DNA from 2 places in the Shewanella khirikhana genome. Region 1 is predicted to be linked to the other one. Evidence: predicted binding sites of a transcription regulator. Region 1 holds the regulator's gene; the other holds the start of a gene.
What was found. The regulator MetJ, encoded in region 1, represses methionine synthesis genes. The targets are predictions, from matches to a motif close to TAGACGTCTAGACGTCTA.
Positions count from the first base shown of each region.

Region 2: a site for MetJ is predicted at 8,212-8,229, ahead of msrA (peptide-methionine (S)-S-oxide reductase MsrA). Genes of this name have one in related genera too.

Region 1 covers NZ_CP020373.1:4,789,608-4,804,685, reverse strand. The annotation lists gene STH12_RS21045 (bifunctional aspartate kinase/homoserine dehydrogenase II) at 1-1,518, opposite strand, end outside; gene metB (cystathionine gamma-synthase) at 1,532-2,692, opposite strand; gene metJ (met regulon transcriptional regulator MetJ) at 2,908-3,222, shown strand; gene STH12_RS21030 (sulfite exporter TauE/SafE family protein) at 3,286-4,014, shown strand; gene STH12_RS21025 (conjugal transfer protein TraF) at 4,042-5,235, opposite strand; gene nrfD (NrfD/PsrC family molybdoenzyme membrane anchor subunit) at 5,376-6,362, opposite strand; gene STH12_RS21015 (4Fe-4S dicluster domain-containing protein) at 6,365-6,931, opposite strand; gene phsA (thiosulfate reductase PhsA) at 6,945-9,227, opposite strand; gene STH12_RS21005 (LysR family transcriptional regulator) at 9,492-10,337, opposite strand; gene STH12_RS21000 (SDR family oxidoreductase) at 10,499-11,239, shown strand; gene STH12_RS20995 (c-type cytochrome) at 11,571-11,900, shown strand; gene STH12_RS20990 (DUF3373 family protein) at 12,046-13,785, shown strand; gene STH12_RS20985 (tetrathionate reductase family octaheme c-type cytochrome) at 13,874-15,078, shown strand, end outside.
Region 2 covers NZ_CP020373.1:1,581,963-1,597,040, reverse strand. The annotation lists gene STH12_RS06915 (methyl-accepting chemotaxis protein) at 1-1,546, opposite strand, end outside; gene nadA (quinolinate synthase NadA) at 1,722-2,789, opposite strand; gene STH12_RS06905 (dihydrolipoyllysine-residue acetyltransferase) at 2,960-4,564, opposite strand; gene STH12_RS06900 (alpha-ketoacid dehydrogenase subunit beta) at 4,574-5,551, opposite strand; gene STH12_RS06895 (thiamine pyrophosphate-dependent dehydrogenase E1 component subunit alpha) at 5,555-6,733, opposite strand; gene astE (succinylglutamate desuccinylase) at 6,886-7,932, opposite strand; gene msrA (peptide-methionine (S)-S-oxide reductase MsrA) at 8,241-8,735, shown strand; gene pgm (phosphoglucomutase (alpha-D-glucose-1,6-bisphosphate-dependent)) at 8,815-10,473, opposite strand; gene seqA (replication initiation negative regulator SeqA) at 10,517-11,173, opposite strand; gene STH12_RS06870 (alpha/beta fold hydrolase) at 11,508-12,284, shown strand; gene STH12_RS06865 (DUF2788 domain-containing protein) at 12,382-12,603, shown strand; gene ybfE (LexA regulated protein) at 12,611-12,883, shown strand; gene fldA (flavodoxin FldA) at 12,936-13,463, shown strand; gene earP (elongation factor P maturation arginine rhamnosyltransferase EarP) at 13,550-14,719, shown strand; gene efp (elongation factor P) at 14,769-15,078, shown strand, end outside.

The sequences.
Region 1 (15,078 bases):
GTCGGTGGCGTAGTCGGCAAACTCGCTCTTCCAGTTATCCAGATGCACGCCGGTATCGCTGATGTAGGCGCGGGAGGAACTCACCAGGCCCACCAGTTCGACTCTGGCCTCGAGTTCGCGGCACAGGCTGGCATGGGAGCGGCGGAACAGATCCACCCAGGCTTCGCCGATATTGCCCACCCCCAGCAGCACCACACCGATGCGCTTACGTGGCCCAGCGCAGCGGCGATGCACCTTTTGAGTGAGCAGGTTAACCTGACTCTTTGGCACCAGCGTCACCAGACTCAGACCATCCTGATACAAAGGCCTGGCTTCACGGCTGAGCAGCCTGGCGAAACTTCTGCGATAGAGGATGGCGTCGGCGCTCACCAACGCCACCAATCCATGGTCGGTATTCACCACCACTTCGGCGATGGCGAAAGCATCGGACTGGGCTTTAAGGAAACTGCTGACCTGCTTTTGGTTTTCCACCGTGTAAGCCAGTTCCAGCTTGCCACGGCTGTTATGCCAATGGGCGAGCGGCGTCAGGCCAGCCTGCTGAGCGGCAGTCACCAGGGCTTCAGCATCGCCATCCAGCGACAGGCTGAACAGCGCAACTTCATTCAGATTGGTCACCACAGGCGCACTGGCCTGGGAGCTGGTGGGGGCCACCAGAGTAAAATCGGTATGGGGCGCGTAGCTTGAACGTACGGCCATGCTCACCTGGGTGTTGAACAGTGGCTGCAAGGTGCGGCTGTGCAACACAGGCGAGCCCAGACGTGCCAGGCGGTCAGCCTCAGCCAGCGACATACTCTTGAGCAGCTTGGCATCATTAATCTTGTTCGGGTCGGCGTTAAACACCCCTTCCACATCGGTCCAGATAGTCACCCGGTCGATATCGGCGAGGCTGGCAATCAGGGTTGCAGAAAAGTCTGAACCGTTGCGGCCAAGCAGCAGGGTTTCACCGGCAGGATTTGCACAAATAAAGCCTGTGATAACAATGCGTTCATTTTCATGTTCGGCGAGCATAGCTGCCACTTTTTCGCGGGATTCCTGCTCGCGGATATTGGGCACAGCACCTTCATCGGCTACCAGAATGCTGCAGGCATCCACATGGCTTGCTGCCACTCCGGACTCACGCAACAGCGCTGCCATCAGCCTGGCTGACCAACGCTCGCCAAAACTAACCACATGGCTGGTTTGATAATCGTTGAGGGTTTCCAGCGACAAGAGGCTGACCAACTGCGCCTTATCGGTAGACAGGCGCTCACGCAGATGGCGGGCCTGCTCGGCGCTGAGCAGCTGTTCAATCAGGGTCTGCTGATAGCTTATCAGCACCTGCAATTCTTCCTGCCACAGCTCTTTGGCATCGCGCAGCGAAAGCAGCTTATACAAAAAGTTGGTGGTTTTACCGGCGGCAGACACCACCACCAGATCGTCGCTGTGCCCCTGGGTCAGCAGGATATGGGCCACGCGGCGGTAACAGTCAGCATCGGCCAGACTGGAGCCACCAAACTTATGCAAATGACAACGCGCCATCACTGACTCCTATTTAACAGGCTGCTACGGCAGCCAGGGCGGCCTTGATGTCGGCCACTAAATCTTCTGCATCTTCAATCCCCACCGACAGGCGCAGCAGGGTGTCTTTAATTCCGGCCTCGGCGCGGGCCTCTGGCACCATGGCTCTGTGGGTCATGGTTGCGGGTACGGCAATCAGGGATTCCACTCCGCCCAGGCTTTCTGCCACGCTGAAGTGTTGCAGCGATTCAAGGAACGCCACCACTTCTTTTTCGCCGCCCACCAGCTCAAAACTCAGCATAGCGCCAAAGCCTTTTTGCTGTCTTGCGGCAATTTCATGGCCAGGGTGGTCGGCAAGCCCCGGGTAGTAGACCTTGCTCACCTGCGGGCTGTTTTTCAGCACTTCAACAATGCGCTGGGCATTGGACTGATGCTCACGTACCCGCACACCCAGGGTGCGAATGCCGCGCAGGGTCAGGTAGCTGTCGAAGGCGCTGCCGGTCAGCCCCAGGGTGTTGGACCACCAGTGCAGGGTCTCGCCCAGCTCGGCGTCCTTGGCAATCACGGCGCCGCCAACCACATCGCTGTGACCATTGATGTACTTGGTAGTGGAGTGAATAACTATGTCAGCACCGAGCAGCAACGGCTGCTGCAAAATCGGCGACAAGAAGGTGTTGTCCACCACCACCAGGGCGCCCACCTCGTGGCTGGCATCGCTGATGGCCTGAATATCCACGACCCGCAGCAGTGGGTTGGATGGGGTTTCAAGCCATACCATCCGAGGCTTTTGGGCAATGGCGGCCGCCAATGCAGCCTCATCGGTCTGATCTACAACCGCCAGCTTGAAGGCGCCTTTGTTGGCGAGATTGGTGAACAGACGATAGCTGCCACCGTAACAATCGTGGGGCACAACCAAGAGATCATCCGGCCCCAGAAGGCTGGTCACCAAGGTAATGGCGGCCATGCCGGTACAGGTCACAACGCCGGTCGCGCCTTGTTCAAGTTCAGCCAGGGCTTCGCCCAGAATACAGCGGGTCGGATTACCCGAGCGGCTGTAGTCGAACTTGCGCGGATTCTTGTGGCCATCGAAGGAATAATTGGTCGACAGATAAATGGGAGGAACCACGGCGCCATGCTGGGTGTCGCTCTCGATGCCCTGACGCACCGCGATGGTGGCTGCTTTGCGCTGTGTCATTCTGTGTTCCTCCGGATAGTCGACGACGGAAATAAAGATGTCTGGACGTCTAAATTAACTCAAGCGGACGCCAATCGTCAATAGGCATCGAGACGTTTAGACGTCCAAACATCAGGAAATCTACTGATGTTTGGTGCGTTTTCGCAGCAATAATTTGACTGTATTTCGTAAGGGTTTAAAATCTGCTGCGAAATTTGGATTTAACAGGTGAGTCAATGACTGAATGGAATGGCGAATACATCAGCCCTTACGCTGAGCACGGCAAAAAGAATGAGCAGGTGAAAAAGATCACCGTTTCCATTCCTTTGAAAGTGTTGAAAATCCTGACAGACGAGCGCACCCGCCGCCAGGTTAACAACCTTCGTCATGCCACCAACAGTGAGCTCCTGTGTGAGGCTTTCCTCCACGCCTATACCGGCCAGCCACTGCCAAACGACGATGATCTGTCCAAGGATAAGCCCGACTCTATTCCTTCCGAGGCCAAAAAGCTGATGGATGAGATGGGCATCGAATGGGAAGACATGGAGTAAGCCTCCCTTCCACACTAGCACAAGGACCCCGCCGGGTCCTTGTGTCGTTTCAGGAGCTGGTAAATGTTGTCCGATCCTCTCACTCTGGTGCTGGCGCTGTTAATTATTTTCAGTGGTGCGCTAATCCAAAGCCTGATTGGTTTTGGTCTTGCCGTGGTGGCAAGCCCGCTGCTGTATCTGGTCGAGCCCGAACTGGTGCCAGTGCCTGTGATTCTGATGGGCTTCTCCATTGCCCTGCTCACCTTACTGAGAGAGCGCAGCGCCCTTGAGTTTTCCGGGCTGCAATATGCGCTGCTGGGGCGGATCCCCGGCGGACTTTTTGGCGCAGCATTGCTGCTTGCCGCGCCCACACCGGTACTTGGCCTCGCCATCGCCACTATCGTATTTTTGGCGGTAGCCCTGAGCCTGCTGCGCCTGAGCGCGCCCATTAACCGCGTGACCCTGTTTGTTGCCGGCACTGTCTCCGGCGTGTTTGGTACCATCGCCGCCATTGGCGGGCCACCGATGGCAATACTGCTGGCAGGCAAAGACCCCGGCAAGTTCCGTGCGGCCCTGTCCGCCTTTTTCATTTTCAGCTCGCTGATTGCCTTGAGTATTCTGGCCTTTGCCGGGCTGGTAACCGAAGCTCAGCTTTGGTGGTCCGTTACCCTGTTGCCCGCGGTCGTTGCCGGTTATTGGGTTGCTGGTAAACTGCTTGGCAGAGTCGATAAACAAAAAACCAGAGTCGCAACCCTGGTTTTATGTAGTCTCAGCGCCCTGCTGCTGACACTGAAGTCCCTGGCCGAGCTCTGAACTTAGGTGCCGTCACACAGTTGGCCGTTAAAAGTGATATGAGCTCTGCAATACGGCGCCGACGGTGTCATTGTCGCCCCACATCCCGGTGAGGTCGAGCTTGAAGCCTTCGCCAATCTGAAAACCTGTGCCCACCGAGTAAATATCGGCAGTCATATCATTCAGATCCTGGCGATAACCAAGCCTCAGCGACAGCCAGTCGAGCGCTTGCCATTCTCCGCCAAAACGCCAGTATTTGGTGCCTTCAAGGCCGACAAACTTTTCGTTGTCGGTCAAATCCAAATCGGTGCTCAGCTGCCAACTGGCGGTGGTGTAAGCGGCACCCAGTGTCACCATGGGGCCAGCGCGGTATTTAAGCTGCACCCCTTCCGACTCCACGGTTTCCAGCTCGCGCTCGATTAAATTACGCCCCACCAAGCCCAGGGTCAGGCCACGCATCGGCATAATGGCAAGACCGGCATCCAGATTGAATCCAGTGTCATCGTTGCGGTAATCGTCGCTGTCGAAGTCGCCCGCATCAAAGTTGTTGGCACTGACGGCGTAGTTGAAGCTGTCGAGCCGCTGCAGCTTGGGGGTCAGGCCGATGGTGACCGGCATATTCACTATCGACAGTGGCATGCTGACCGAGAGCGCCAGCTCCGAAGAAGCACCGGCAATCACCCGCCCCTGGGAGGTCAGGTCATCGAGCTCAGGGGGATTCATGGGGTCGAGGGTTTCCAGCAGTATCAGATCGGTATCGCTGATATCCGCCACCGCGACGCCATCGAGATAACTGCGATAATACACGCCCCAGCTCATACCCTTGGTGGGCATGGCAAAGCTAAAACCGATACCGGCCGAGGCATACGCGGTGTTGCCATCAAGCCCCTTAAGGTCAGCCAGTAGTGCAGCGCGGTAGGTATCTATGGCATCCACATCGCCGTTATTGATGGCCGCATCCAGGCCGTCGTAGTTATCTTCGAGGGTGTCGAACTTATCGGACATATTGTCTTTGTCCGACACCTCGGCCCCAAGCACAGGGATCAGCAGGCCAAAGTCCCCTTCGGTATAACCAGGCAACGACAACAGCGCCGGATTCATCCAGGGGGCCGCCTCCAAGCTGGCCGACGCCACACCAGTGCCGCCCATGGCGTCACTGCGGGCCTCAAAAACGTCCTGCGCGCACAATCCATACTGGCTGAACATCAGCCCCAACGAGGCTGCCACGAGCTTTGTTTTCATCCCTTTCTCCCCCCGGCATCGTTCTTTTACGGCATACAGCAAGCCTCCTAAAAGCGTAGTTCAGCCGTGGGGGATTGGCGGAAAATTTACGCAAAAAAAGCCCGCAAAACGCGGGCTTTTGGCTGAATCGATTCAAGCGGTCAGGACAGGTAAGATTGACCGGCATAAAGGATGAAATGCCGCAGTGCCAGCACCCCAATCAGACTGGCGCAGGCTGCGGTTACCATGGCGCTGCGACCATGTTTACCGCTGAGGCGCATCAGCAGTGGCACCCCAAAACCGATAGCCACCACCCCAATCCAGAACACGGCGGCCCACAGCCCACCGGAGAGGGATGCCAGCGCCGCTGCCGCCGCGCCGCCTTTGAAATACAGCGCAGTAAACAGCATAAACAGGAACAGCATTTCCATGCCCATCACCGGCAATTCAAAGGCGTGCTGCCGCTCAAGGTCGCCCGCAGGATCTCCAGAATTGTCGCCTGAAGCCTGGCTGGTATGCTTATCGCCACCAAACATGAGTACCGCCAGCAAGCTGTTGGCCGCCGCACCTGCCGACAAGCCAGACACCAAAAACAGCGCAGGCAGCACCGCAGTATTGAGCATAGGATAGGCATTCATCGCAGAAATCAGGAAACCTGTATAAGCCCCCACCACCAGCGACAGCACAAAGAGCGCCCCTTCCAGCGTGCCGCGAAGCTTGCCAAGGCTATCGGCAAGGCCGCCGAGGAAGCCCAGACCACACTTTGGCAGCTCATCTTTGAGAACCACCAGCGCATAGGCAAAGGTCAGCGGAATGTAAGCCAGGAGCGCTATCACCCCAATCGACATCACCGAGCTTAAGTTGTAGTTAATCAGGATCAACCAGAAGTGGAACGGCTTGGTCAGGTCAAACACCAGACACAGCATCCCAAGGCAAATGGCGATGGGCGCAATCAAGGCGGCGGCCTTGAGCACGGCGCTTTCACCCAGGCTCTGACCGCTGCCCTGGGTTTGGCCGCGATACCAGCGCAGACCTATCCCCATCAGCAAACTGCCCGCCGACAAACCGGCCATAAAGAGGTACACCGCAATCACCCAATGCCAGGTAATGCCGTCGTACTGACTCATATCACCCCAGATATTGTTCATAATCAGATACCTCCACGCTTGGCTGGAATACGGTACAGCCTGGGTTTGGTGCCAAGATGTGTCTTGTCCTGATAGCTCACCTTGGTGGCCAGCAGTTTGGACACCTCGCTGGCAGGGTCGGCCGCATCACCGAAGCAGAGCGCATCAGTGGGGCAGACTGTGACACAGGCGGGTTGCTCACCCCGGGCAAGACGGGTTTCTTTACAGAAGTTGCACTTGTCCGCGACCCTGGTTTCAGGGTTCATAAAGCGCACCTTGTAGGGACAGGCTGCCACGCAGTACATGCAGCCCACGCACTTATCGGCCTTGATGGACACAATGCCATCGTCGCCAACATAGGCGGCACCGGTTGGGCACACCTTGACGCAGGGCGCATCCTCACACTGCTGACACGACACCCGGTTGTACTTGAAGTGCAAATGGGGCGCCTCGCCAAAGGGGCCTTCGATGCGCACCTGCAATCGGCTTACGCCATCAGGTACCTGATTGATGCTGCGACAAGCCACGCTGCAAGCCTGACAGCCGATGCACTTGTTCTCGTCGTGCACCATTACGTATCTTTTGCTCATAGTCCGGGCCCCCTTATGCCTTTTCCAGGATCACACCCGTGGTGTGCACGTTCATGCCGCAGATAGGCGCCGTGATATTGGGCAGCAGGTTTCCACAGTGGATACCCTTGCCGCTGGCGCGCACCAGCTCGCGGTTTTTCGAACCAAAGCCCATGTAAGCAAACACGGTATCCGGGCGGATGCCCTTGGTGACCAGCGCCTTGCCCTCTTCCACGCCCACGCTGGATTTAAGCCGGATAGCATCACCATCCTTGATGCCCAGCGCCTCGGCGGTACTGGGGTGCACCCATACGGCGTTGTCCGACATCAGATTGGCCAACATGGGGATATTGTGGGTAGCACCATTGGTGTGCACCGCCACCTTGCCCTGAATGAAGTAGAGCTCATTGGGCTGTTTTAAGGTCACCGGCCGGTATTTGATGCCGCCGCGGCCCGGGGCCATGGCTTCCACCTTGGGGCTCACCAGCTCAATCTTGCCGCTGGGGGTTTTGAACTTGAGCAAGCTGGCGTAACTGCCGTCTTCATCCGCGGTATGGGCGCCGGGATAGGCCGCCACAAACTCCTGCACCATGGATTTTTCACGCAGCATCAGCGGCTTGCCATAGCTGACAAAGCCCTTTTCCTTGATGTGATTCAAAAGCGCCACATCCTTGTTGGCCTGCAGCAGTTGCAGGGTTTCCATGGTCTCCCAGGGGTAGTACTTGTCCATGCCCATCTCAAGACCCAGCTCGCGGAAGATTTGCCAGGACGGCTTGGTGTCGCCAATCACGTCCACCACCCGCTGACGCACGTAGTAACCGGGGCTCTTGCCGGACTTGTCGCTTATCTCTTCGTCGCGCTCAAGGTAGGTAGACTCGGGCAAAATCAAATCGGCCCAGGCGGCGGTTTCGCTGATATACACATCCACCACGGCGACAAAATCGAGCTTTTTCAGCGACTCAACCACCTTGGCGCGGTCGGTCATGGTTTGCATCGGGTTGGTACGGCACATCACCCAGCCACGCAGCTGATAGGGTTTGGCCTCCAGGGTTGCATCGATAACCGACTGATAAATACCGCCTTCGCTCCACATCATGGCGTACTGCTCATCGACCTGATCGATGCGCTTTGCTGTTGGCTTGGGCATGTCGGCCACGCCGGGTTTACCCAGCACTGGCGCTACGGCTTCACCGGCAAGCTTGTTGTACCCGGCCGCCTTCTGGCCAAAGTAGATACCGCCCTTGCGCTCAAAGTTGCCAATCAGCACGTTAGCCGCGTACAAGGCCCGGCGCATATCAAACTCTTCCGGGGTGAAGGTGGCGCGGTGGCCAAAGTCCACCACCGCATGGGGCGCAGCCTTGGCAAATTCGCGGGCAATACGGCGAATATCGTTGGCGGGCACATCGGAAATGGTTTCTGCCCACTCGGGAGTATAGGCGCTGACTTCGGCGGCAAAGGCCTCGAAGCCTTCCACGTAGCGCTCGATAAAGGCCTTGTCGTAGAGGTTTTCGCTAATCAGCACATGGCACAGCGCCAGCGCCACCGCCACATCAGAGCCGGGGCGAATGGCGTACCATTCATCGGCCTTGTCGGCCACGATGGAGAAGCGTGGCTCAAACACCACCAGCTTGGCACGCTTGTCGGTTTGCGCCTTCATCATGGCGCGGGTTTCGGACATATTGATGCCTTCGTAAAGGTTATGGCCGAAGTTGATGATGTATTTGGAATTGCCCAGATCCCGCTTCACCTTGCCACCGAACATGGCTTTGGCGGCCACCACATAGGCGCCTGGGCAGGTAGATGCGTGGGTAAAGGTATTGGGGCTGCCAAAGGCCTTGGCGAAGTGGAACAGATGGCCCGACAGCGAACCTGACTTGGACGAGAAGGCCACGGCTTCGGCGCCATGTTCACGGCGAATTTGTTCAAGCCGCTTTGTGAGGATGCCGTAGGCTTCGCTCCATTCAATCTCCTGCCACTTGCCTTCACCGCGCTCGCCGACACGTTTCAGGGGTTTTACCAACCGCTGTGGGTCGTACAGCAAGCTGTGGCCGGCGCCGCCACGGGCACACACCTTGCCACCAAAGGATTTGGCTGCCGCGTTGCCTTCGATATACACGGCCTTGCCATCCAGCACCCGCGCCGAAATCGGGCAACGGGTGGAGCACATTTCACAAATACTCGGAATGGCTTTTTCGCTGCCACTGAGGGGCTGTGCCCCCATGGCTGCCAGCGTCCCCGGCAGCGCTGTGGCCAGGGCGCACCCCGCCCCGGCCGCACCGGCACCTTTGAGAAAGTCGCGCCTGCAGAGCTCTATCATGGTTTCCTCCAAATGCCCAAAGGGCAGAATGGGATTAGCGTTATCGTTCTTCTGTGGCGAATGGCGTGCATTCACCGGCTAATGCCATTGTCTGCAGGGTGTGTGGGCGGGGGTATTGTGGAAAACCACATAGCGCGCCCCTTTGTGATACAGGCAACACTAAAAAGCCCTGTAAGCGCGGGGGCTCAGGGCTTTAGGGCATGCTGCCTCGTAAAAGGAGGCGTTTTTGGAGGCTTGGGTGTCAGTCGTGGCTGAACCTGGTGGTCAGTCGTGGCTGAAAAGGTTGAGCAAATCAGCCAGTACCGGGCTGATACTCTGATGTGCTGGATAGCAAAGGCCAATCCGCCGCTGCATCCTTGGTCCTTTGAAGGGCACAGTCGCCAGGCTTGGCGCATCGGCAATCAGACCATCGGGCAAAAAGCTCACCCCAAGGCCTGCCACCACCAGCGCCAGCACCTGTGACTTGGTTTCGGCTCTGGCCACCAGATTCAGACTCATGCCGTTGCAGGCAAGCAGGCCGAGGGTCTGCTGATGGGCCTCGCAGGGCGGGCATTCGATAAAATCATAGCCACTCAGCATCTCGGGCGTGGCGGCGCCGCTCGCTTTGGCGGCCAGCACCAACGGATGATCTTTGGGGGCACAAAGCACATAGTCTTCGTCCCACAGCGGCACAAAAATCTCATCTTCGTGGCGCAGGGCATCCAGGGTCAGGCGACAATCGGCGCTGCTGTGGTAATCCACCAGTTCCAGATCCAGCCGGTCAATGTGCTGATGCAGCTTGCCAAGAAACTTCCCCAGCGGGCCGCGGCCAAGGTCCGGCATCAGCGCAATTTTCAGTTTGCGGCGGCTGGCCTTGGCTTTAAACAGCGCCGGCAGAGATTTGGCTTCTTCCACCAACCTAAGCGCCAGCGGATACAGGTAGTGAGCGCTCTCAAGCGGCTCCACCCCTTTTTTGCTACGCACAAACAGCGGCCCCTCCAGGCTTTCTTCCAGCTGTTTAAGCCCAGCCGACAGGCTCGGCTGACTCACATGGCAGCGCTCTGCGGCGGCGGTAATGTTCTTCTCTTCGAAGATGGCGATAAAAAATCGCAGCAATCTCAGTTCAATCATCCGTTACCCATTCTGTTATCCGGCTTTTCATCCATAGCCCATACCTATTATATCCAGCCAAAATAAGTATTTTTCAGCCTTTTGCAGGGCAAATATACTGGCCACCAACCAATATACTGGCCTGAACCCCAGGCTAAAGCATGTATCAATAGGATAAAACGATGACTAATTCTACATCACAGAGCAAACCACTGACAGTGATCACCGGCGCCTCTTCGGGCATTGGTGCCGCCCTCGCCCGCACCTTTTCGGCAGCCGGTTTTCCGCTGCTGTTGCTGGCCCGTCGCCTCGAGCCCATGCAGGCAATGGCGCTGCCAAACACCCTGTGCAAAGCCGTGGATGTTACTGACATAGACGCCATCAAGGCCGCCGTTAAGGATGCCGAAGCCGAGTTTGGCCCTGTGGGCTGCTTTATCAACAATGCCGGCGTGATGCTGCTCGGCGAAGTGCATCGTCAGGATCCAGCCGAGTGGCAACGTATGCTGGACATCAACGTGATGGGCGTGCTCAACGGCATTCATGCGGTACTGCCAGAGATGAAGCGCCGCAAAACCGGCACCATTATCAACATCAGCTCCATCGCCGGTCGCAAAACCTTCCCTAACCACGCGGCTTACTGCGGGACCAAGTTTGCGGTGCATGCTCTGACCGAAAACATCCGCGAAGAAGTGGCTATGGATGACGTACGCCTTATCACCATCGCCCCCGGCGCGGTGGAAACTGAGCTGTTAAGCCACACCAGCGATGAGAACATCAAGGCTGGCTATGAGGATTGGAAAACCCACATGGGCGGCGTACTTGCTGCGCAAACCGTGGCCGATGCAGCCCTGTTTGCCATGAATCAACCACAGTCCGTTTGCATCCGTGAAATCGTGCTGGCCGCCACCCGTCAGCAGCCCTGATCCACGTTTATTTGACTGCCGCCCTCCCCTAAAGAGGTAGTTAAGGGGAGGGTGATGTTCAAAAATGTCACAGAGATCACACGCCCTTAACCATTGTTTTCCGCAAAGATTTAGCAAAAGCTTAAATACGAAATCACTATTTTTCTTACACTTACACACATTTCATTAGATTTTTTTCAATGAAATTTTTATCAATTAGATAAATTTCATGGATCTGATCCAGTTCAAATTTCCTTATCGCACCCTTTGTTAAATTTTAGGCAACAGGAAAACGAGGGAGCCAGGCTCCCCGCTCAGGGAAGAAAATCAGCCAACCCGCGAAAGGAAGATGATGATGAAAACCACCTACTCAATTGGCCTCGGATTGCTCCTTGGCCTGATCCTCGGCAGCAGCGCCCTGGCAGCCGACGGCGGTAACCCCAAGAAAGGCAAACACCTCTACAAGAAAGAATGCAAGGCGTGCCACAGCAAGGGCGACGCCGCCGGTGAACTCACCCCTATGACCAAGACTATGGCCCAGTGGGACAGATTCTTTGAAAAGGATCTGCACAAGGGCAAGCCCGAGGTCTTCCAAAAGCTGTCTGAGAAAGATCTGAAGGATATTCAGCAGTTTCTCTATGACCACGCGGCCGATTCCGACCAGCCACAGACCTGCGGCTAAGCGGCATCAGCCCGGCGGCTAAGCCTCGCCCGTAAATAACGGGCAGATACCAGCAAAATATTCCCGGGTTGCGGGACAGATGGGGCAAGCCCCAGGGCCTCGTACAACCCAAATTCGACCGGAACAACCGGTCAGGAGTGTGAGTATGCGTACCCTTATCTCTCTGGCAGTGGCAAGTGCACTGGGATTCACTCCCCTGCTGTTTACCCCTCAGGCGTTGGCGGCTGACACCACGGCATCCAGCGATCAGGCCAAAATCGAGCGACTGCAACAAAAAATCGATGAGCTATCTGAAGAGCTGGCAGACCTCGACAGCCGGGTAAACAAAACCGAGCGTCACACGGCGCTGGACCGAATTACCTTCAGTGGCGATTTTCGCACCAAGGCCCACTCACTGCACTACCGGGACGTGACCTGGAACCCCGGCATCAAGATGAATTTCGACGACTTCGGTCGCCGCGCCATGGCCGGTGAATATGGCGATCCCATGGATCCGACCTCTCCTCTGGGCAAAATGATGACCGCCAATCCCGACATGGCCGCCGCCTTTATGGCAGGGCAACTCTCGGGGGTTATGCCCTGGGCCCTTGGCAGCAAAAACACCTACGACATCGACAACGATCTCTATTACACCACCCGGCTGCGGCTCGATATCAAGGCCAAGGTATGGGACAACGTCAACTTCGCCGGTCGCCTTGCCATGTACAAAAACTGGGGCGACTCCACCGGGGTACAGGTATTTGATTCCTGGCGTTCTTTCTCAATGGATGGCACCAACTCAGGCAACACCAGCGGCGACTGGCTGCGGGTAGAGCGGGCCTACTTCGACTGGAAAAACATCGGTGACAGCGAGTTTTACCTGTCTATCGGCCGTCGCCCTTCCACCTATGGCCCACCGTCCCATATCCGCGAAAACGAACAGCGCGGTGGCACCCCATCGGGCCATCTGGTGCACTTTAATTTCGATGGCGCCACCCTGGGTTATAACCTCGGTGAAATCACCGGCATCGAAGGTCAGGTGGTGCGCTTCTGCTACGGCCAGGGCTTTGAATCCCAATGGGGTAATGGCGAGCTGTTTGGCAATCTGCTGACCAAGGACACCCACCTTGGCGGCTTTAATATCGATGTGATTAATGACGGCAACCACTTCCTGCAGCTGACCCTGTTTGGCGCCAAAGACATCAACGATGGCTTTAAGGGCACCATGGCCTTCCCCAACGAACTGGCAGCCATTTTCGCCCCTACCATGTACCAGGACATGCAAAAGTTCGACAGCTTCAACTTCGTCACCCGGGTACAACCCAGCGGCGTAATTGGCGACATGTACCTGGGTGGCCTCGGTTACCTGTATGAATCCGATGAAGATTTTAAAGCCTTTGCCTCCCTTGGCTGGACCCGCGCCGAATCCAACGGCAACGCAGGCATGTTTGGCGGCCTGCTCACCGACGCGACCTTTACCGGCAAGCTCAGCGCCGATGGCAGCGAGCTGCTGATGGTGCCCATGGCCGCCGAAAGCGATGCCGCCCACGATGGTTACGGCGTTTATATCGGCATGCAGATGCCCGCACCCTACGGCAAGTTTGGTCTCGAGTATAACTATGGCTCCAAATACTGGAGCCCCTTCACCCAGGCCCAGGACGACCCCATCGGCAGCAAGCTGGCGACCCGTGGCCATGTGGTTGAGGCCTACTACCTGTTCGACGTGAACCCACGGATGTTTATCAAGCTCGCAGGCCTTTACTACGACTACGAGTACACAGGCTCGGGTACGCCGGTGGGCGCGCCAGTGAAGGTGGATGACGTGCTGGCGGGCAGCGCCTATTCACTACTGCCGGTGGTGGATACCGCCATGGACATCAACGCCTCACTCACAGTGAAGTTCTAACCTCATCAGGCCCCGGCACCGCCGGGGCAGGAGTTTGACCATGAGAACTGTTTTCTCCCAATGGGCCCTCGCCCCCCTGTCCGGTCTGATGCTGCTGGGCAGCGGCATGGCAGCGGCCGACAATCCCCACAAAGAAGCCATCGAAGGCCCCTTCGCGTCGGGCACAGAAGTCACCCAGCAGTGTCTGGCGTGCCACGAAGATGAAGCCCACGACTTTATGAAAACCTCCCACTGGAGCTGGAGCCTGACCCAGGAGCTGCCCGGCCGCACAGTGGAGCGCGGCAAGAAGAACGCCATCAATAACTTCTGTACTTCGATTGCCGGTAACGAGCCACGCTGCACCAGTTGCCACGCGGGTTACGGCTGGAAGGACAGCAGCTTTGATTTCTCCGATGCAGCCAAAGTGGACTGCCTGGTGTGTCACGACACCACAGGCACCTACGTCAAAGATCCCGCAGGTGGGGGCGAGCCACTGGCCAAGGTGGATTTGGAAAAGGTGGCCAAAAACGTCGGCAAGCCGGTGCGCGACAACTGCGGCAGTTGCCACTTCTACGGTGGTGGCGGTGATGCGGTGAAGCACGGCGATCTCGACTCTTCCATGGCCTACCCGGACAAAACCACCGATGTGCACATGGACTCAGACGGCAACGACTTCCAGTGTCAGGACTGTCACCAGACCGAGTCCCATGCCATCAGCGGCAATGCCATGGGCGTGTCTCCCGGCGGCATCGACCACATTGGCTGTGAAAACTGCCACGAAGCGGCGCCGCACAAAAACAAGAAAATCAACCAGCATACGGCCACTGTCGCCTGTCAGACCTGTCACATTCCCTTCTTCGCCCGCAACGAAGCGACCAAAATGAGTTGGGACTGGTCCACCGCGGGTCAGGACAGGGAGGAAACCCTGGACGAGTTCGGCCGCAAGACCTTCCAGAAGAAGAAAGGCAGCTTCACCTGGGGCAAGATGGTTAAGCCATCCTACGCCTGGTACAACGGCAAGGCCGGTGCCTACATGGCGGGCGACCCCATCAAGGCCAATGAAGTAACCCGTCTCTCTTACCCTCTGGGTGATATTCAGGACGCGGGCGCCAAAATCTATCCGTTCAAGGTGCACACGGGTAAGCAAATCTATGACAAGAAACACAATATTCTTGTCACCGCCAAAACCTACGGCAAAGGTGGCTACTGGTCTGATTTTGATTGGGACAAGGCGGCAAAACTCGGGATGGAAGCCAACCCCACACTCAAGGCCAAGGGCATAGCCTACAGCGGTGAATATGGCTTTGCGCCAAC
Region 2 (15,078 bases), 1.6 Mb from region 1:
TGGCGGCATTAAGCGCAAGCAGATTGGTTTGCTCGGCGATGCCACTTATCACCTCGAGCACACTGACAATGCCCTGAATATCTTCATCGAGCTGGGAGATAGCCGCCGCGGCGGCATTGATGTCACTCGCGAGGCTTCTGATGGTATCACCGGTATTGCCCACTTCGGTGTTGCCGGTCTGCGCCTCTTTGTTGGCTTTTCCGGACGCCGAGGAGGCTTCAACCGCATTGGAGGCAATCTCGCTTACGGTAGCGCTCATCTCAGTCATGGCGGAGGCGACCTGCTCTGCCTCTGAGTGACCAAGGGCAACGTCCTGGCGCATCTGGTTGGAGTGGGTCTCCATACGCTCCACGGCGTTGGTCACCGTCTGGCTGTTGCGCTTAACCTGCACGATAACCGCTTCAAAGTCGTTCATCATGCCGTTAAAAGCGGCGCCGAGCCTGCCGAGTTCATCCTGGCTTTGCAGCTCAATTCGGGTAGAAAGATCGAACTCCTCTTTTGCGCGGCGCATCTTGCCTTCGATATGGGAGATCCCCTGGTGCAGGAAGCCCATTACCGAGAAGCCCATCAATACCACCACCGCCAGCACCAACAGCAGTGATACCAGCACCACAATAAAATGGAAGTTTGCTACGCTGAGGCGGTTGTCGGTTTGGGCATCGAGCGCCTTGGCGAGGTCCTGCTCGAATTTATACAACAAGTTTATCCGCGCGGTGGATGCCTTAAACCAATCTTCTGGTGCAGTGGCCGCTATTTTGCTGTTGTCCTGCGACAGGGCGATTTCACGGAAGCGGGTAACTTCTTTGATTTCGGCCTGCTGCTGCAACTGCTGCCAACTGATGTTTTGATCGGCCGTCGCCAGGGCGCGGAAACGTTCGCCATAGCTGTCCTGCTCGGACATAAGTTTCACGGCGCGGGTAAATACGCCTGGCTTAAAGCCATCATTGCCGAAGGTGGAAGACAGCACGGCCCGTTCTATCCCTGCGCGTTCTTTCATCTGCAGATAGGCACTGAAGGCGGCCGAGGCAATGGAGATATCTTTGTTGGAGCCAATCTTAACAATGTCATCCACGGTACGAAGCAGCGACGCATTAAGGTTGGTGTAGAAGGCCACCTGATCCGGCACGCTGATCCCCAGATTATCGATGCTGGCACGAATTTGCCCAAGGCGGCCGAGCTCAACGCGGATGCGGCCAATTTCGTCGCTGACTTTTTTCGGGAAGCTCTTGCCCAGGGTGTAATTGTCCAGCGCCCTCAGCCTTTCATCGGTGAGTCCACGCTGGGAGGGCAATTGCGCCTTGAACTTGGTGCCGCCTGAGCCGAGGAAGCCCGCACTCATGCCACGTTCCTTTTGCAGCTCGTGTACCAGCGCACTGTTGGTTACTGCAAGCTCAGTCAGCAATTGTACCTGCTCGAGGGAGTTTTGCTCTTCCACCCGCTCAGCCAGCAAGATGCCACCGTAAATGAGATAGCCAAGGAGCGGCGGCATAAATACCAGCATAAGCTTGGTTTTTAAACTGAGGCTCGCAATCCATCGCATGTTCATAGGGGTTCCCTTCAAGTTGATGAAACAGAGAGTTTGTCGGGTGATATATGGAGTTTAGAGGTATAAGTGTAGTCGTCATATACCCCTTTGGTCTGGGCTACCTGGGTAAATATAGCCCACAAAAAACCCGCCGAAGCGGGTTTTATGACATAGTTCAAACTTTTTGCGATAAGACTCAGGCGTTGCCCTTAATTTGCATATTCAAGGTCTTGGCAAAATCGAGCATGCGATCAAGTGGCAGCTTGGCGCGCTCACGCAGCGACTCATCCACAAAAATCTCATGGGTGGCGGTGTCAGTGGCAGACAATGCCGCTTCAATCGCCTTAAGGCCGTTCATCGCCATCCAGGGGCAATGGGCGCAGCTTTTACAGGTTGCGCCGTTACCGCCGGTTGGGGCTTCAATCAATGTCTTACCGGGGGCAGCCTGCTGCATCTTGTAGAAGATGCCCTTGTCGGTGGCCACGATAAAGGTATCGTTCGGCAGGGTTTGCGCAGCCTTGATAAGCTGGCTGGTCGAGCCTACGGCATCGGCCATTTCCACCACGCTGGCCGGTGACTCTGGGTGCACCAGCACAGCCGCATCCGGGTACTGGATTTTAAGCTCGCGCAGCGCCTTGGATTTGAATTCATCGTGAACGATACACTCGCCCTGCCACAGCAGCATCTCGGCGCCGGTTTGCTTGGCGATGTAGCTGCCAAGGTGTCTGTCCGGGCCCCAGATGATTTTCTTGCCTTCGCTGTCCAGGTGCTCAACGATTTCAAGGGCAATGCTGGATGTGACCACCCAATCGGCACGGGCCTTTACGGCAGCAGAGGTGTTGGCATACACCACCACAGTGTGGTCTGGGTGAGCATCACAAAAGGCACTGAAGGTTTCGATGGGGCAACCCACGTCCAGGGAACAGGTGGCTTCAAGCGTAGGCATCAGCACGGTTTTTTCCGGGCTTAAGATTTTGGCGGTTTCACCCATGAACTTCACACCGGCAACGATAAGGGTTTGCGCGGGGTGGTCACGGCCAAAGCGGGCCATTTCCAGCGAATCAGATACGCAGCCGCCGGTTTCTTCTGCCAGCGCCTGGATTTCGGGATCTGTGTAGTAGTGCGCAACCAGCACGGCATCGCGTGCTTTCAAAAGCGCCTTGATTTTTTCTTTGTATTCCAGCTTCTGCGCATCCGAAAGTGGGATGGGCTTGGGTGGAAATGGATACTGAATGGGTTCCAGAATGGGGGCTTGTTGACTCATGCTAATTCCGACAACACACGACTTCGGCGCATTATACGTAAAGCCAGGCAAAAGATTAAGGTGTTTTGGCCGATAGCCGCTCGCTTATCCACAATGCCAACCTTCGGACCACGGCTACAGATAACAAAAAAGCGCCCGCAGGCGCTTTTTAAAAGACATTAAGATGAGGATCAGCGCATGGCCAGCAGCATATCTTCCGGCTGCTCCAGATACTGCTTCCACAGGTTACAGAAGCGGGCAATGGTGCCGCCATCGATAACTCTGTGATCGCCGCTCCAGCTCACCTGCATTATCTTGCGCGCCTGCACGCTGCCGTCTTCGGCAAAGCGTGGCAGTGTCTGCAACTTACCCAGCGCCACAATGGCCACTTCAGGCTTGTTGATAATAGGGGTAGCCACAGTGCCGCCCAGGGCGCCAATGTTGGAGATGGAGATGGTGCCACCTTTAAGGTCCGCAGGTGTTACCCGGCCACTGCGGGCCGCCTCGGTCAGACGGGTGATTTCACGGGCCACATCCAGAATCGACTTGCTCTGCACATCCTTCACGTTAGGCACCAGCAGGCCCACTTTGGAGTCCACCGCCATACCTATGTTGTGGCTGGCCTTGTAGGTCAGCTCGGTGCAATCGGCATTCACCTGACTGTTAACCACCGGAAACTCACTGAGAGCCAGTGACAGCGACTTCATGAAGAATGGCATCATGGTCAGCTTCAAATCGTCACTGCTGTACTTGGCCTTCATGCGCTCGCGCAGGGCAACGAGATCGGTAAGGTCAATTTCTTCACAGTAGGTAAAGTGCGGGATGCTGGAGACTGAGTCCATCATCTGACGCGCCATCGCAGCTTTTACGCCGCGAATTGGCTCCACTCTGTCACCAACTGCAGGCTGTACAGGAGCCGCCGCAGAAGCAGCTGTCGCTTGAGCTTGAGCAACAGGGGCTTGAGCGACAGGAGCTGTGCCGCCCTTCAGGTACTGCTCAATGTCTTCTTTATACACACGGCCATGCTTACCGCTGCCGGGCACCTGCGATAAATCCACATCCAGGCTGCGGGCCATGCGGCGCACCGCTGGGCTTGCCAGCGCCTTGCCATTCCCAATAACCGCAGCGGTAGCCGGAGCAGCACGCCCAGACTGGTTACCATCGTCACTTGCGACTGGCGCTATGTTAGCCGTGGCAACCGGATGATCAGCTTCCACCTCGATGGCGTAAAGCGGCGCATGCACCTTGGCAAGTTGTCCCTTACGATAATGCAGGGTAACAATTTTACCTGCTTTCAGCGCGGGGATTTGTACCAGCGCTTTATCTGTCATCACGTCGGCAATGGGCTGATCTTCTTCAACCATATCGCCTTCGTTTACCAGCCACTCGACCAGCTCACATTCCACAATGCCTTCGCCAATATCGGGCAGCAGGAAGTCTTCGACCTGCTTACCGGCACTCGCTGCAACGGCCGTGGCGCCGGGCGCAGCAGGTGTGCCGGCAGGCGCGGCTTCAGCACTGGTTTCAACCGGAGCCGCTGGCGCATCGGTGCCCTCGCCTTCGATTTCAACGGCGTACAAGGGTGCATGCACCTTGGCGATTTCACCCTTGGCGTAATAAAGCTTGCTGACCACACCGGCAAAGGGCGCCGGGATTTGCACCAGGGCTTTGTCGGTCATCACGTCGCAAATGGGCTGATCTTCGGCAATCTGGTCGCCTTCGCTCACCAGCCATTCAACCAGCTCACACTCGACCACGCCTTCACCGATGTCCGGCAAAATAAAATCTTTAATCATACCGGGCTCCTAGAAGTTGACGCTGGCCTTGATGGCTTCAAAGGTCTTGAGCGCATCCGGCATATATTCTTTTTCGTGGATAAGCGGATACGGGGTATCCAAACCACAAACCCGGGCGATGGGCGACTCAAGATACAGGAAGCACTCTTCCTGAATGGTCGCGGCGATTTCGCCGGCAAAGCCACCGGTAAGCGGCGCTTCGTGGTTAATCAGCAAACGACCGGTCTTTTTCACCGACTCGGCAACTGTGTCCACATCCCAGGGAGCCAGGGTACGAAGGTCGATGATTTCACAGGAAATACCTTCTTTTTCCGCCATTTCGGCAGCTTTTTCGACGATTTCCATCTGCGCGCCCCAGGCGAGCAGCGTGATGTCTTTACCTTCTTTCACCACTTCGGCCTTGCCCAGTGGCAGCTCATAATCGCCTTCAGGCACTTCGCCAACGCTGGCTCGGTACAGGCGCTTTGGCTCGAAGAACACCACAGGGTTTTTGTCGCGGATAGACGCCAGCAGCAGGCCCTTGGCCTGATGGGCGTTACGGGGCACAACCACCTTCAGACCCGGGGTCTGGGTGAAATAGGCCTCAGGCGACTGAGAGTGATAATGACCACCGGCAATACCGCCGCCGTAAGGGGTGCGATACACCAGTCCGCCCACATTGAACTCATTGCCTGAGCGATAACGGAACTTGGCGCTCTCGTTCACAATCTGATCGAACGCCGGGAAGATATAGTCGGCGAACTGGATTTCGGCCACGGCAGTGGTGCCATTAGAGGCCAGACCGTTGGCAAAACCGGCAATCCCCTGCTCGGTCAGCGGGGTGTTAAAGCAGCGCCCCTTGCCAAAGGTATCCTGCAGGCCGGAAGTGGCGCGAAACACGCCGCCAAAGTGGCCCACGTCTTCACCGAACACCAACATGGTTGGGTCTTTTTCCATCGCAATGCGCAGAGCACTGTTGATGGCTTGCAACATATTCATTTCAGCCACGGCTTAGAGCCTCCCTGCAGTTTTTGGATAAGCTTGCGGATACTTTTTCACGTGCGCCTTCAGCGACTCCAGCTGCTTTTTCAGCTGCGGCGTTGGCTCATCGTAGACATCCTCAATGATCTCATCGATGCGGGGGGCCGGAATTTTCTCGGCCACTTTAACGGAGGCCAGGACTTCTTCGCGGTATTTCTCGTACATGGTTTCATCGTCGGCTTCGGCGAGCCAGCCTTTATTGATAAGCCACAGCTTGAATCGCTTAACCGGATCGTGCTCACGCCATTTGGCTTCTTCTTCCTTAGAGCGGTAACCGGAAGGGTCATCAGAAGAAGAATGGGCACCGAGTCGATAGGTCATGGCTTCAATCAGCACAGGCGCATTGTGCTCAAGGGCATAGGCACGGGCCTGCTGGGTGGCGGCAAGCACCGCCAGCATATCGTTTCCGTCTACGCGAATGGTATGCATGCCGTAGCCCACACCGCGGCTGGCAATGCCGTTACCGGCAAACTGCTCTTCGGTGGGGGTGGAAATGGCGTAGCCGTTGTTGCGGCAGAAGAAAATCACCGGCGCTTTCAGCACCGCAGCCATGTTCAGACCGGCGTGGAAATCGCCTTCTGAAGCTGCGCCTTCACCAAAGTAGCAAATGGCCACATTGCGCTCGCCTTTCATTTTCAGGCTGTAACCGACGCCGGTGGCTTGTGGGATTTGGGTGCCCAGTGGCGAGGAAATGGTTTGATAATGCAGGGCTGCCGTGCCGTAATGGATAGGCATCTGGCGGCCTTTACCGAGATCTTTTTCGTTACTGAACATCTGGTTCATAAACTGCTCAGTCGTAAAACCGCGATAGCGCAGGGCGGCGTGCTCGCGGTATTGAGCCAGGATAACGTCTTTGTCATCCAGGGCAGCGGCGCTGCCGACGATGGCGGCTTCTTCACCGGTACAGGTCATGTAAAAACTGATACGACCCTGGCGCTGTGCACCCAACATGCGCTCGTCCAGCACCCGGGTGAACACACAGGCGTCATAGATGCGCTTGGCAAGGGCTTCATCGATTTGCGGGAGAACGGCTTCCTCGTAAGGCGTACCGTCGGCCTGAAGGATCTTGAGAATGGGGATGTGCAGCGACTCCCTGTCGAGGAAGGAGACCTTATGCACAGTCTCTTGGTTTGTTGTTGCGTTGCTCATATTCTGCTCTTGTTATCATTGTGGCCGGACACAACCTGGCCTGTATGTAAAACGCGGGATGAACATTACGTTAACGTAAACTACCTGACAATCATTACACTATGACGGGGGACAAGTTTCCCCCGAATGCATGTATTAATTGCTTTACAGCCTTATTCCACGTGTGGATTTACCGCGGGTACCAGCATGATCACAGTGCGCTGGCCAATAGGCACCTTGGCATTGGGGAACACCACAGCTTCGGTTTCCTGCTCAATCAGTATGTCCTTACCGGCCTGACGGGCAATCACATGGCCACGGGGGAAGGCAGTAAAGTTTTCTACATCGGTGCTGAAGGTAAATTCAAAGTCGTCGGCTTCTTTATTAATGACCCTGCAAACCTGATAGAGGTTCACCTGAGTGGCATCAAAGGCCGGCAATTCCAGCGGCTCAGCACAGATAAGCCGTTTAAACATTTCGCGGGTGCTGTCGAACTTGCTCATGTCGTTCTGCCCCATGGGATACACCTTGCCAAGCTCTATGGTAAAGGCGTCGGCGCGGAACAGTTCCGATGAGAAATAACTGAAAGTAGTGGTAGGTTCGTGGTGGAACAGCACTGTATCAACGCCACTCGCCGCCAGGAACATGATTTGCTCACCACTGAAGGCGCGGCCTGGGCGATAGGGATAGATAGCAAACTTTTCATGCTTGGAGCCACGGATGGCGGTGTGCAAGTCGTAATGAATTCGCTGTCTGCCTGCGCCGATTGCCGCGCCTTCGCTGAAGAACCGAGTGACATAGGCCTCAAGCTTTTTGGCTCTTACCCGCTCCGGGTTTGACAGCCCGGGGCCACGGCTGTGCTCACCGCTAAAAAGGCGGTTCATGTTTTCATCTACGATGCGGGTGCCATTGTTGATGGCGGCCGGGTTTCCAATCAGGAACAAAACCCGCTCTTTTACCTGCAAACGCCCTTCCAGCAGATCCCGAATAAGGCCGTTACAAAGCTCAATGGGCGCAGTTTCGTTGCCGTGCACCCCGCTCGAGAGCACCACATCTTTTTGGCTGTTGCCGGCTGCCGGTTCAAACAGCAGTACGCCGGTATCCCAAAGGCTTACTTTGGTGTGGCCATGCAGAAGTTGGGGGGCGATGGGGTTTAAGTGTTCAGGATTGGACAGGGTGAGATGCAAAAAGTCTTTGCAGCCTTGCAGTAGGTTAAGCACTTGGGGTCTCCTTTCTCTGAGGAAGGGGCGAAGACAGCTTCACGCCTTCCCTAAGGCTTTGCTTGCTGATAACCGCCTGTTGGCCGGACATTACAGCCGAGCAGCCAGACAACTGTTAAGCAGTCAAACCGGCAGCAATCCGTGAGGCCATGCAGTTTTTTGTGCCAATACTATCACAGCTATTTAAGCCTGATCTCAATCATTTAGCCATTGCCACGCCGCAGTTGATAACAAAGCCGCCTCGCCCTATTGCATTTACGACAAAGTTTCATCACAATTTAGCCGTCCAGACATCCATAGAGGTTTCCATGTCACAATCCAGTTCATCATTTGCCACCTTCGGCGCCGGCTGTTTTTGGGGTGTAGAGTATTTTTTCCGGCAGATCCCGGGCGTGATCAGCGCCACCTGCGGTTACATGGGCGGTAACGACAAATATTCCCGCTATGAAGATGTAAAGAAAGGCATCACCGGCCATGCCGAAGTGGTGCAGGTTGAATTCGACCCAAGTCAGGTGAGCTTTGACGATTTGCTACAGGTGTTTTGGAAAAACCATAACCCAACCAGCCTCAACCAACAGGGCGGTGACATAGGTACCCAGTACCGCAGCACTATCTTTTTCCACGACAAGCTGCAAAAAGAACAGGCAGAAGCGTCCAAACTCGCCCTCGCCCGCTCTGGCCGCTGGGGTAGCCGCCACATAGTGACTGAAATCGTACCGCTGCAAACCTTCCACGTGGCCGAAGAATATCATCAGAATTATCTGGATAAGAACAACCTGCCCAGTTGCCATATCGAGTATTGAGTAGATGTAGCGCCAAGTGTGCATCCAAAGATAAAAAAACGCGCCATAGGGCGCGTTTTTTTATTGTGCAGCAAAGCGTTTAGATTTTAATGGCCTTGAGCGCCGCGCCGAGAATAGCCTGTGCATCGGCAATCAGCTCACCCAGATGAGCCTCGCTGACAAAGCTTTCAGCATACAGCTTAAACAGCGGCTCTGTGCCCGATGGCCGGGCGGCAAACCAGCCTTTGTCGGTGCACACCTTAATACCGCCAATGGCAGCATCGTTGCCCGGGGCCTTGGTCAGCACCGCGGTTATCTCATCACTGGCAACAGCGGCTGCCCCCAGGGTTTCAGCATTCAGCGCAGCAAACTTGGCCTTCATCTTGGGGTTCAGCGGGCTATCGATACGCTTATAGAAGCAGCGGCCGTGCTCGGCAACCAGCTCTTCGTAACGCTGGGCAGGCGTTTTACCTGTCACGGCAAGGATTTCGGCCGCGAGCAGCGCCAGAATGAAGCCGTCTTTATCGGTACACCAGGTAGTGCCATCCATTTTAAGGAAGGCTGCACCGGCACTTTCTTCACCGCCAAAGCAGACACTGCCATCGGCCAGACCATCGACAAACCACTTAAAGCCCACCGGCACTTCCATCAAAGGCACCTGATGGGCGCCGCAAACCTTGTCGATAAGTGAGCTCGACACCAGGGTCTTACCCACAGATAAGGTTTTGGCCCACTGGGGTCTGTGGCCCAGCAGATAGTCGATGGCAACGGCCAGATAATGGTTCGGATCCATCAGGCCAGTGCCCGGGCATACGATGCCGTGGCGGTCGTAGTCAGGATCGTTACCAACGCAGATATCAAATTTGTCTTTATGTACCAGCAGGCCGGCCATCGCATGGGGCGATGAGCAATCCATACGGATTTTGCCGTCTTTATCCAGGGTCATAAACCCGAACGTTGGGTCAACGCTGTGATTAACCAGAGTGATATCAAGCCCATACTGTTTGGCGATCGGCTGCCAGTAATGAATGCCGCTGCCACCCAGTGGGTCAACCCCAATACGCACGCCAGCTTTGGCGATAGCGGCCATATCCACCACTTGCGCAAGGTCGTTCACGTAGGGCGCTATCAAATCTTTATGCTTTAAAAACGGCAACATTTGCGCAATGCCGTAGTTAACCCGCTTCACACCGTCAAGGGCGTGCAGCAGATAGTGATTGGCACGCTTTTCAATCCAGCCGGTGATCTCGCCTTCAGCCGGGCCGCCATGGGGCGGATTGTACTTGATACCCCCGTCCTGGGGCGGATTGTGGGATGGCGTGATGATAATGCCATCGCAAAGAGCAGCGGCATTGCTCTGGCCACGATTGGCGGCAACAATGGCCTGGCTGACCACAGGCGTTGGGGTAAAGCTGTCATTGAGCTGGGCAATCACGCACACATGGTTGGCAACCAGCACTTCAATGACCGACAGGTAAGCAGCCTGCGACAACGCATGGGTATCCATTCCCAAATACAGGGCGCCACCGATCCCGGCCTGAGTACGCCAATCCACCACGGCCTGTGCGATGGCCAGAATGTGCTGCTCGTTAAAACTTTTATGGAACGCGCAGCCACGGTGGCCAGAGGTGCCGAAGCTGACTTTCTGGGCCGGATCGTTTACATCCGGTACCAGGCGGTAATAGTGGCTCATCAGTTTGGGGATATTAACCAGATCCCCTTGCTGGGCGGGCTTGCCCGCGCGGTCATGGATTGCCAAGACGTGTAATCCTTTATTCAGTCATCCAAAACGTGTGGCTCATTCAGGCCAGTGCCAATTCGCCGAGGGATTTGGCGCGCACCGGATCGCAGCCAAGCTGCAACAGCGCTTCTTCCAAAATGGTGCGCTTTTTAGCGGTATTGTTATTGGTGGTTACCCAAAAACCGCTGCAACCAATCTCTTTCGGGTTGGCCGATTTACTGGCCTTAAGCAGTGCCTCTTTGGAGGTGGCAAAGTAGAGGCGATCGCGGCCCTGGATTTGCAACACCTGCTCGAAACGGCCTGGGGCGGCGGCGTGCAGGCACTCCAATGCGTACAGGAAGCGGCCTACGGCGCCTTTTTGCGCATCGAGGCTGGTTTCGCTGAGCAAGTTGGCAAAATCGATTTCGGCGCTCTTATCTGCACTCGCATCCGCGCTTGGCTCAGCGCTGCGAACAGTAGCGATATCTGCTGATACGGCCGACACCTGAGCAGCCACTGTGGCAGCTACTTGAGGCTTGGCGGTAACCGCATCGGCCACTTTTGCCGCAGCCGGGGTTTCCATGCTGGGCTCACTGATATCGACGGGGGCAGCTTCGGTGATTTCGGCGACCGACAGTCCCAGCAGACGCCTCAGAATGTCGGAGGCACTCTCGCCAATACGTTCGGTTTTGCCGGCTATGTAGCGATAGAGCTCTTCATCCACTTCTATATATTTCATCACCAATGCTTTCCTTTTGTATTCTCTGGCGGCTTTCTTTGAAGCCGACTCGCCGAAGAAAGCCCAGTGTAAGCCACTCCAACAGATTGATAAAGCGCTCCAAATTGAAAAGCGTGTCCAAGTTCGGCTAACTTGGCGGCGCCCGGGTTTAAACGGGTAAAAAATAGCCGCGCAGGCCAGCATCAGGCCGCAAACAGGGCGAAAATTCCAGCGCGCCTTGAACCTATCCGCCCCAAAAGGCAAAATTGCCCTCCTTTAATTCAGCCGCAACAGGTAACAGGCGCAGGATATGCAAGCCACAGAGCACCAGTTACAGGCATCACAGCCGCAGACAATTAATTACAGCACCCAGGGGCAAGGGGAAGATGTCATCCTCATCCATGGGCTGTTTGGCGATCTGGACAACCTTAAGGGCCTTGGTCAGGCGCTGGAAGAGCACTACCGGGTCACCCGAATCGATGTGCCCAATCACGGCCAAAGCCCCCATTGGGATCACATGGATTACCCTTCCCTGAGCCAGGCGGTGATTACACTGATGGATGAACTTGGGATTGAGAAAGCCCATCTGGTGGGTCACTCCATGGGCGGTAAAATTGTGCTCGCCACCGCCCTTGGCCACCCAGAGCGGGTCCGGTCTGTCGTGGCCGCCGATATTGCACCGGTGGCCTATCAGCCCCGTCATCAAAAGGTGTTCGATGCCCTCACCTCGCTGCCGTTGGATGGCAGTGTCGATCGCAAAGCTGCCCTTTCCCATGTGCTTGGCAAAGGGGTGGATGAAGGCACGGCGCAGTTTCTGTTAAAAAGCCTGCGCCGCGCCGATGAGGGGTTTTATTGGCGGATGAATCTGAGCGGCCTTATCAGCGCTTACGATGCGATTATTGGCTGGCCTTTTGAAGATAAACACTTTGATGGCGCAACCCTGTTTATCCGCGGCGAAGACTCAGATTACGTCAGCGCCGACCACAGGGATGCGATACTGTCGCAATTTCCTAAGGTGCAGCTTAAATCCATTGGCGGCGCCGGGCATTGGCTGCATGCGCAAAAGCCCGCCATCTTTAACCGCCTGGTGAAAAACTTTCTGGACAGCCAAAGCCCTGAGGCGCTTGGGTAAAGGCTATAGCAGGCGCTAATATGATGTGATATATTCGCGCCTCCTTTTCAAGACCGGGTTTTTCGCCCACACCAGGACACGAACGGAGTAAGCCTCGATGTTAGCTCAGCATATGCAGCAGATTGAAACCTTGGGTCTGAATCTGTTTTTTGCTGCCATATTCTTTTTCATCGGTATGGCTATCCATGATGTGCTCAAACAGGGAAACGTGCCTAAATTCGGCCGTTATATTGTTTGGTTGGTGCTGTTTTTGGGCTGCGCCGGTTTTATCGCCAAAGGTATCATCCAGATGACATGGGAAGGTGCCGGTATAGGTTAACTCGACAATGGCAAAAGAAGCAGCAGACAGAACAACAATCGATCTCTTTGCCGATGAGAAGCGCCGTGGACGTCCAAGAAGCAATCCTCTGCCCCGTGAGGCGCAGCTGAGGATTAACAAACGGAACCAGATCCAACGGGACAAGGCAAAGGGCCTGAAACGAATAGAGTTAAAGGTGTCACAAGATTTGTATGACGCCTTGAACGAAAAGGCGCTGGCCAGTAACATCAGCCGCAGCCAATTAATCGAATGCATTCTTAAGCAGGTTTTTGACGATTGAGTCAAAAGTCGCAGATGACGCGCAATCGCAACTGATATTTAAAGGAAAGACAATGGCTACTGTAGGTCTTTTTTTCGGCAGTGACACAGGCAACACCGAAGCTGTCGCCAAGATGATCCAGAAAAAATTGGGCAAGCACATGGTAGATGTCAAAGACATCGCCAAGAGCACCAAGGAGCAGATCGCTGATTTCGATCTGCTGCTGTTCGGGATCCCAACCTGGTACTACGGTGAAGCTCAGTGTGACTGGGATGACTTCTTCCCTGAACTCGAGCAAATCGATTTCACCGACAAACTGGTAGCCATTTTCGGCTGCGGCGATCAGGAAGATTACGCCGAGTACTTCCTCGATGCCATGGGCATGGTACGCGACATCGTTGAAGCCCGTGGTGGCATCATCGTTGGTCACTGGCCAACTGCCGGTTACAACTTCGAAGCCTCCAAGGCGCTGGTAGATGACGACCACTTTGTGGGTCTGGGCATCGACGAAGACCGTCAGCCAGAGCTTACCGAAGAGCGCGTCGAAAAATGGGTTAAGCAGGTATACGAAGAGATGTGCCTGGCCGAGCTGGAAGACTAATTCCAGACTCCCACAATATCAGCGGCGCTTTGGCGCCGCTTTTTTATCGGTGATTTTCACCCCTTAAGCCCGTACGCAGCGCCTTGATGAATAACGACACTCAAGCAACCCGTCCAAGCCACTGGGACATCTTTTGCGCCGTCATCGACAACTATGGCGATATAGGTGTCACCTGGCGTTTATCCAAGCAGCTTGCCCGTGAATACGGCATTGCCGTCAATCTGTGGGTGGATGATGTAAACAGTTTTGCCCATATTCTGCCGGGGCTTGACCCAAGCATCCCAAGCCAGCTGTTCGATGGCGTTACCATCAAGCAGTGGCAGCAGCCGCTTAGCCTTCCCTTTATTGCCGGTGACGTGCTGATTGAAGCCTTTGCCTGCGAGCTGCCCGATGAGGTCAAAACCGCTGTCAGCAGCGCAGCCAAAGCGCCTGTGTGGCTCAATCTTGAGTATCTAAGCGCTGAAGATTGGGTTGATGGTTGCCACGGCCTGCCATCGTTTCAGCCAGGCGGCATTAACAAATACTTCTTTATGCCGGGGTTTACCGAGAAAAGCGGCGGCCTGATTTGCGAAAAAGACCTGTTTGCAGAGCGCGATGCCTGGCAGGCTGATTCCGCTAATAAGCTGGCACTGTTTAAAAAATTGGGCCTCACCGGCATAAACGCCGACGACAGGGTTATCAGCGTTTTTAGTTATGAAACCGACGCCCTGCCCGCCCTTTGTGAACTGCTCGCTAAAAGCGATAAGCCAGTACATATGCTTATTCCAAAGGGGCGCAGCTTCAACAGCCTTAGCACACTACTGCCTTGCCCTGTGGCCGAGCTGACTGCCGGGATGCAAATCCGTGACCGAAGCCTTTGTATTCACGTGCTGCCAATGACAGATCAGCAAGGTTACGATCGGCTGCTGTGGAGCTGTGATTTCAATATCGTTCGGGGCGAAGACTCCTTCCTGCGGGCCCAATGGGCAGCCAAACCCTTTATTTGGCACATTTATCAACAGGAAGAAGATTATCACCTGGTAAAATTAGAAGCTTTTATGCGCCTTTACTGCGATAATCTCGACTCTGAGATTGCAGATTGCTGGAAAAATCTGAACCTTGCGTTCAACCAGCAACAGGCGAGCGCAGTGCAACAGCACTGGCAAACTATCGAATCTTTCGCTTTGCCGCTGTTGGCCCATGCCAAACAATGGCCAATCGATGCACTAAAGACGACTGATCTGGCTTCGCGGCTAGTGCAATTCGTCAAAAAATAGTTAAGATACCGCCTTAAAGTAAAACGCCCAAGATATAGGAAATTTAGTAATGAAAACTGCTCATGAAATCCGTCCAGGTAACGTGATCATGTTTAACGACAACCCATGGGTTGTTCAGAAGACTGAAACCACTCGTTCAGGCCGTAACGCTGCTATCGTGAAAATGAAGCTCAAGCACGTACTGATCGACTCTTCTACCGAGACCACCTTCAAGGGTGAAGACAAGATGGACGTAATCGTTCTCGAGCGTCTGGACTGCACCTACTCTTACTTCGCCGATCCTATGTACGTATTCATGGACGCCGAGTACAACCAGTACGACGTAGAAGCCGATAACATGGGCGACGCTGCCAAGTACA